2 regions of the Parageobacillus sp. G301 genome follow, and region 1 is predicted to be linked to the other one. Evidence: riboswitches for the same ligand, from Rfam matches in the RefSeq annotation. Region 1 holds a riboswitch; the other holds the start of a gene.
The links. Region 1 has a riboswitch for thiamine pyrophosphate ahead of thiM (hydroxyethylthiazole kinase). Riboswitches for the same ligand answer to the same signal wherever they lie in the genome.
Positions count from the first base shown of each region.

Region 1 (3,728 bases):
GCGGAAAAGCAATTCCAAGAAATAAAAGAGCACATCGGACTGCCGGTTCACAAATATCGTGTCGCCAGCATCGGCATTCACCCGGCAATCGCGCAATATAACGGATTTTACACATTAGATACGTATAACAATTTTTATCCCCTGTCATATAAACATAAGTTTCGCCAAATTATTGCAAAAGAGCTGGCGAAAAACAAAAAGCTGCGCGAATACTTCGATGAATGGGGCGGACGTTGCTATATTTTTGTCGACGAGTTAGGAAAACATTATATGTTTAACAAGAATTCAAAACGAAAGATTAAACATTTACATCTAAATACGAATGTATTTCGCGAAATGGGCGGCCGTTATATTTTCTCGGCATTGTCGATTGAAAACGCAAAACAAAATCAGCTGACGCTTGAAAAAGTGTTTCATTCCAAAGAATCGGCATGGACGATTTATTTGTACAAGGTGATACCGTAAGGAGGGGTTAACATGAACGAACCAATGCTTACAATTGTCGTGCCGTGTTATAACGAAGAGGAAGTATTGCCGGAAACGATTCGCCAGCTCCGCAATCTGCGGGAGGAGCTGATTGCCGAGCGCCTTGTTTCTCCTGAAAGCACGTTATTATTTGTCGATGACGGAAGCGGTGATGCGACATGGGACATTATTTATAAAGCAAGCTTGCGTTACCCGGAAGTAAAAGGGGTGAAGCTTGCGCGCAATGCGGGGCATCAAAACGCGCTGTTAGCGGGGCTGTTTGCTGCGAAAACGCGTTCTGATTGCATCGTTTCGATCGATGCAGATTTGCAAGATGATATTTCCGTCATTCACGATTTTGTCCAAAAGTTTCATGAAGGATATGAAATTGTGTATGGGGTGCGCAATAAGCGCGATACGGATACGTTTTTTAAACGCCATACTGCTCAATGGTTTTATAAACTGATGAGAGCGATGGGAGTCGATCTAGTTTATAACCATGCCGATTATCGGTTAATGAGCCGGCGGGCGGTAGAGGAGCTCGAACGGTTCGAGGAAGTGAATTTGTTTTTGCGTGGAATCGTGCCGCTACTAGGGTTTCGGTCCACAACCATCTATTATGATCGGAAAGAGCGGTTTGCAGGAAAAACGAAATATCCGCTCAAAAAAATGATCGCGTTTGCCCTTGATGGGATCACTTCGTTTAGCATTACGCCGATTCGCATTATTTCGCTCATTGGATTTGTTTCCTTTTTCGTCAGCTTATTGTTTGGAGTATATTTTCTTCTTTTAAAATTTACCGGCCATACGCAAACAGGATGGACATCGCTTATTACATCCATTTGGTTTCTTGGCGGCTTGCAGCTTATTGCGTTTGGGTTGATCGGAGAATATATTGGGAAAATTTATAAAGAAACGAAACGGCGCCCCCGATACATTGTCGATCTTGATTTATTTAATTTGCCGATGCCGCAGCCGTGGCGCCAATCTCCTTCACTAAGTGAAGGATCAACGATGCCGGAATTTTCAAAACACCGTTCATAATGTGATATTTTTACTTGCAATATGTGAAAAGAAGGAGTAGACTCTTTTGTGAAAAACTATATATTGTTTTGCGGGAGCTTGCGGAAGCAGGCTGAGAGTACGGCTAATTCCGCCGTTGACCGTTCGAACCTGTTTGGGTAATGCCAGCGCAGGGAAAGTGACTGTGGGATCCGTATACACTTTGCTTGCGCGCAAAGTGTTTTTTTATTCGCAAAAAAGGGAGAGGATGGGAAATGAACAACCAAGAAGCGATAAACGCATTGCAAATGGTTAGACAAGCCAATCCGCTTGTACATAACATTACGAATGTTGTCGTAACGAATTTTACGGCAAACGGCCTGCTTGCGTTAGGTGCTTCACCGGTCATGGCGTATGCGAAAGAGGAAGTTGCGGATATGGCAAAAATTGCGGGGGCGCTTGTCTTAAATATCGGAACATTAAATCCAACAGAAGTGGAAGCGATGATCATTGCCGGAAAAGCGGCAAACGAAGCTGGCGTTCCTGTTATTTTCGATCCGGTTGGCGCCGGGGCGACGCCGTATCGCACGGAGACGGCGCGAAACATTGCGAGCGCGGTCCAACTGTCTGTCATTCGCGGCAATGCGGCGGAAATCGCGAATACTATCGGCGAATCGTGGACCATTAAAGGCGTCGATGCGGGAGAAGGCAGCGGGGATGTCGTATCGCTTGCGAAAAAAGCGGCCGAGCAGCTGAAAACAGTAGTCGCCATTACAGGAAAAGAGGATGTTGTAACAGATGGAAATACGACGTATATCATTCGTAACGGGCATCCGTTGTTAACGAAAGTGACCGGAACTGGCTGCTTATTGACATCTGTTATTGGCGCATTTGCGGCTGTAGAGCGGGATGTGTTAAAAGCGGCGGCGGCGGCGCTTGTCATCTATGGAGTTGCCGCGGAAATCGCTGCGAAAAATGCAGGAGACGAAGGACCGGGCAGCTTTCAAATCGCCTTTTTGGACGCGCTTTTCCGCGTAGGAGCGGATGAGATCAGCCGATACGGTCGCATTGAACGAGTAGAATGAAGGGAGAGAAAATCATGGTATATAAAGCGTTAACGATTGCTGGTTCGGACAGCGGCGGCGGTGCTGGGATTCAAGCGGATTTAAAGACATTTCAAGAATTGCGTGTATTTGGGATGTCCGCATTAACAGCGGTAACGGCGCAAAATACACTCGGCGTGCAAGGAGTATACCCATTGTCGCCGGAAGCGGTCGCGCAACAAATTGAATCCGTCGGAACCGATTTAGGAGCGGATGCTGTAAAAACCGGAATGCTGTTTAGTGCGGAAATTATTGAAGTGGTTGCTTCGAAAGTGAAACAATTCGGGTGGGAACGCCTCGTCGTCGATCCGGTCATGATTGCCAAAGGCGGTGCTCCGCTATTGCAAGAAGAGGCGGTAAGCGCATTAAAAACGCATTTGCTTCCGATTTCGATGGTGGTTACTCCGAACATTCCGGAAGCGGAAGCATTAACCGGCCATACGATTCGAACGATTGAGGACCGTAAGGAAGCGGCGAAACGTCTGCATGAACTAGGAGTGAAATACGTCGTGATCAAAGGCGGCCACGACGATGATGGAGAAGAAACGGTCGATGTATTATATGACGGAAGTGAATTTTTCTATTTCACAAGCAAGCGAATCGATACAAAACATACGCATGGAACAGGATGCACGTTTGCCGCAGCGATAACGGCAGAACTCGCAAAAGGAAAAACGGTGCAAGAAGCAGTGCAGACAGCGAAATCGTTTATTCAAGCCGCCATTAGTCATGAATTAGGCATCGGCCACGGTCACGGCCCGACAAATCATTGGGCGTACCGGGAGAAACAAGCGCGGTAGGTGAATGGAAAGTGGCCCGAATTGCAAGCGAAATAATGAGAGAACGATTGAAAGTATATTTTATTATGGGAAGTACAAATTGTAAAAAACAGCCATTAGAAGTATTAACAGAAGCGATTGATGGCGGAATTACGCTGTTTCAATTTCGCGAAAAAGGGAGCGGTGCGCTTGTCGGTGAACAAAAATACGAGTTCGCCAGACAGCTGCAAAATATTTGCAAAAAGCGCGGCATACCGTTTATCGTCAATGACGATGTCGAACTAGCGCTAGCTCTTGATGCCGATGGTGTGCATATCGGGCAGGATGATGAAGATGCGCGCATCGTCCGCGAAAAAATCGGCGATAAAATTCTTGGAGT
Region 1 is NZ_BSDB01000001.1:126,466-130,193, forward strand. It holds gene QSJ37_RS00645 (DUF6044 family protein) at 1-465, shown strand, start outside; gene QSJ37_RS00650 (glycosyltransferase family 2 protein) at 478-1,509, shown strand; TPP riboswitch at 1,570-1,681, shown strand; gene thiM (hydroxyethylthiazole kinase) at 1,743-2,552, shown strand; gene thiD (bifunctional hydroxymethylpyrimidine kinase/phosphomethylpyrimidine kinase) at 2,567-3,370, shown strand; gene thiE (thiamine phosphate synthase) at 3,382-3,728, shown strand, end outside.

Region 2 (3,728 bases), on a different contig from region 1:
GCGTCATCCCGCCGTTGCGCTCCCGGGTGCCCTTTTGCTAAATCGGCCGCGTGTGCTGCGATTTTATAAGCGATCACTCCTTCGCGCACATCATCTTTATTCGGCAACCCTAAATGCTCTTTTGGCGTCACGTAACAAAGCATCGCCGTTCCGTACGCGCCAATGATCGCTGCTCCGATCGCGGATGTAATGTGGTCATATCCCGGCGCGATATCGGTCGTAAGCGGTCCTAATGTGTAAAACGGCGCACCTTTGCAAATTTCGATTTGCTTATCGACATTTTCCTTAATTTTATGCATCGGCACATGCCCTGGTCCTTCAATCATCACTTGCACATCATGCTTCCAAGCGATTTCTGTTAATTCTCCGAGCGTCTCCAATTCAGCAAACTGCGCTTCGTCATTCGCATCGGCAATCGAGCCTGGGCGCAGCCCGTCTCCAAGCGATACTGCAATATCGTACGTTTTCAAAATCTCGCATATTTCTTCAAAATGCGTGTATAAGAAGTTTTCTTCATGGTGGGCTAAACACCATTGCGCCATAATCGAGCCGCCGCGTGAAACAATGCCAGTCGTTCGGTTTACCGTCATCGGTATGTAACGAAGCAGCACCCCCGCGTGAATCGTAAAATAGTCCACCCCTTGTTCCGCTTGTTCGATGAGCGTATCACGGTAAATTTCCCACGTTAAGTCTTCAACGACGCCATTCACTTTTTCAAGCGCTTGATAAATCGGAACCGTCCCGACAGGCACAGGGGAATTGCGAATAATATATTCTCGTGTCGCATGAATGTGTTTTCCCGTCGATAAGTCCATAATCGTGTCTGCTCCCCAGCGCACCGCCCAAAGCATTTTTTCGACTTCTTCTTCAATGGATGATGTGACTGCGGAATTGCCAATATTCGCGTTAATTTTTACATGAAAACGACTCCCAATAATCATCGGTTCACTTTCCGGATGGTTAATATTCGAAGGAATAATCGCTCTGCCTGCGGCAACTTCTTGACGCACGATTTCCGGATCTATATTTTCGCGAATCGCAACAAATTCCATCTCCGGCGTAATAATCCCTCGTTTTGCGTAATGCATTTGTGTCACAGTTTTTCCTTTTTTTGCGCGCAGCGGTTTTCTCTCGAAAGGCAGAGTAATCTCTGATTGCTTCCCATTACGGAATCCGTTATCTTCCGGTTTCACTGGACGCCCCCCGTATTCTTCAACGTCGCCCCTTTCTAAAATCCAGCGTTTTCTTAGCGGCGGCAATCCTTTTTGAATGTCCGGCTGAAAATCAGGATCGGTGTAAGGACCGCTTGTGTCATAAACACGAACAGGTTCATTTTCGATGATTCCTGTTTCTGTCTTTGTTGGACTTAACGTAATTTCTCTCATCGGAACACGAATATCCGGTCTTGAACCTTCGACATACACCTTTTTACTCGCAGGAAATTGCATAAAAGATTTGATGTTTTGCATGTAACTCCTCCTAGTTACTAAAATCTATAAAAATCGACTCATCGCGATGGAACCAGGAAACATCGCTTGCCGCTCAGGAAACACCTGAGTTCCATCAGGAAGGGAATTTCCCTTGTCATTCACCCGCTGTGAAAGACACCCCGTGGATCGCTTGTCAGCGACGGCATCTGTCGTGCACCATTCCTTCCATCGGTCAGTACACGACAACGATTTTAGTAACCAGGTCTACACCTCCTTAAAATAATAGTGAGGACCTGAAGTTACACCAAAACGCGGGGCGGAGATAGGAGAATATATGCGGAAATAAAAATCGGGTTCTCTAAGAGAACCCGACGGAACGCAAATAGCGAAACGTACGCAACAAACACATACACTCCCGCTATCTACTTCCCTACGCTGGTATAACCCAGATCAGGTTCAAAGGGTCAAAGAACTTAAGCGCGTTCTTTTCTCAGTCCAAGCTATTGGACTCCCCTAGTAGATAAGCGACAAACTTATTTAATTTTTCTTAATATTAACATACTTATAAAGCAATGTAAATACGCTTCCTTATACGGTAAACCGGTTTAACATTGTTTGCATATTTTCTGCCATTTTGCTTAACGATGATGCCGATGAAGCAATTTCCTCCATCGATGCCATTTGTTCTTGTGTTGCCGCCGAAACATTCGCTGATCCAGAAGAAGTTTGTTCCACAATCTCTGTCATGTGGCCAATGGAAGCAGCCACCCGTCGCGCGTTTTCCGTCATTTGCTCGATCGCTGTGGATACTTGTTCGATTTGGGCATTGACTTCGCCGATGGATTGGCGGATTTGTTCAAACGACTGTCCAGCCGTTTGCACAACATCAAGCCCTTGCGATACTTCGCTAACTACGGTTTCCATCGATTCGATCGCTTTTTCCGTTTCTTCTTGGATATAGCCGATCAGCTGCGAAATTTGCTGTGCGGATTGAGCAGACTGTTCCGCCAATTTGCGAACTTCATCCGCCACAACGGCGAACCCTTTTCCTTGTTCTCCAGCTCTTGCCGCCTCAATCGCCGCATTTAAGGCAAGTAAATTCGTTTGCGAAGCAATTCCTGTAATCACCTGCGTAATCTGGCCGATTTCATTCGAACGCTCTCCAAGCGCTTTAATAACTTGTCCAAGTGATTGAACATGCTCATAAATAAACTGTATTTGCTCTTCCATTTGCGAAATCGACTGTTTTCCCGATTGCGCTTTTGCCGATGTTTCATTTACATTCGTAGACACGCACTTCGTATTCGCAGCCACTTGCATAAGCGTATCGGAGATGTCGTTCATCGCTAACGATGTTTCTTGCGCCGTTTTCACTTGCTGTTCCGAACTTGAGGCAATTATCTCCATTGTCGACGCAATTTGCTCCGTTGCTTTCGTCGTCTGTTCCGCAATGGCGGTTAACTGTCCGGAAAATTGCGTCATCTCATCGGAATGGCGTTGAACGTTGGCGATGACTTCTTGCCACGCTTGGGCCATTTTATTGAGCGAAACGGCAATCGGTTTTAACTGTCTCACTTCATCCATAGGAACACGCGCCGATAAATCTCCATTGGTCATCTTATCTAAATGCTGATTGATAATAGCGATCGGGGCAATAAATCGACGATAGTTTAATATCGCAGAAACGACTCCGACTACAGCCCCAAATAATATAGTCGCAACAAGCGTCCACCAAAACGCCGCGCCGCTAATGCCATTCGCCATACATACACCAAGGCCGATGAGAGCGGTGCCAGGAATGACAATGAACATCGTGCGTAAAATATAACTATGCAGCGTCAACCTTTTTCCCACCTTTTTTCTGTAATATTAAAGAATCTTACTATTAATTATATCGGATATATTCACCTCTTTTTTATATTTCTAGTATAATATTACAAAACATAAAACAAACCGTTACCCTTTTTCATTACTACTTACTCTGCTCTTTTTCAAACACATAAAATGCCTATCCGAAACGAATAGGCATTTTCCTTATTTTCCGTATAATAACAATTGCGCGATGCCAATAAAATATTCCGACTCACGAATAATATGGTTCAGCACTACTTTTGCCGTTGGATTTTTGCTCACTGCTTTGCTTTCCGTTTTTATTTGTTGACATAGTTGAATAAAATCAAGACTTTGCTGTAAGCAATGAGACACTAGCTGCAACACTTGCTGGTAAAGCTGATAAGGAACGTAATATCCCGCGCGAACGACCGATTCAATAAAACGCACTACTTGCTGATGTGTTGC
Region 2 is NZ_BSDB01000003.1:144,683-148,410, forward strand. It holds gene thiC (phosphomethylpyrimidine synthase ThiC) at 1-1,469, opposite strand, end outside; TPP riboswitch at 1,841-1,955, opposite strand; gene QSJ37_RS16560 (methyl-accepting chemotaxis protein) at 2,019-3,272, opposite strand; gene QSJ37_RS16565 (DUF2935 domain-containing protein) at 3,465-3,728, opposite strand, start outside.
Region 2: linked by a shared signal. The riboswitch ahead of thiC (phosphomethylpyrimidine synthase ThiC) and the one ahead of thiM (hydroxyethylthiazole kinase) in region 1 are both predicted to bind thiamine pyrophosphate.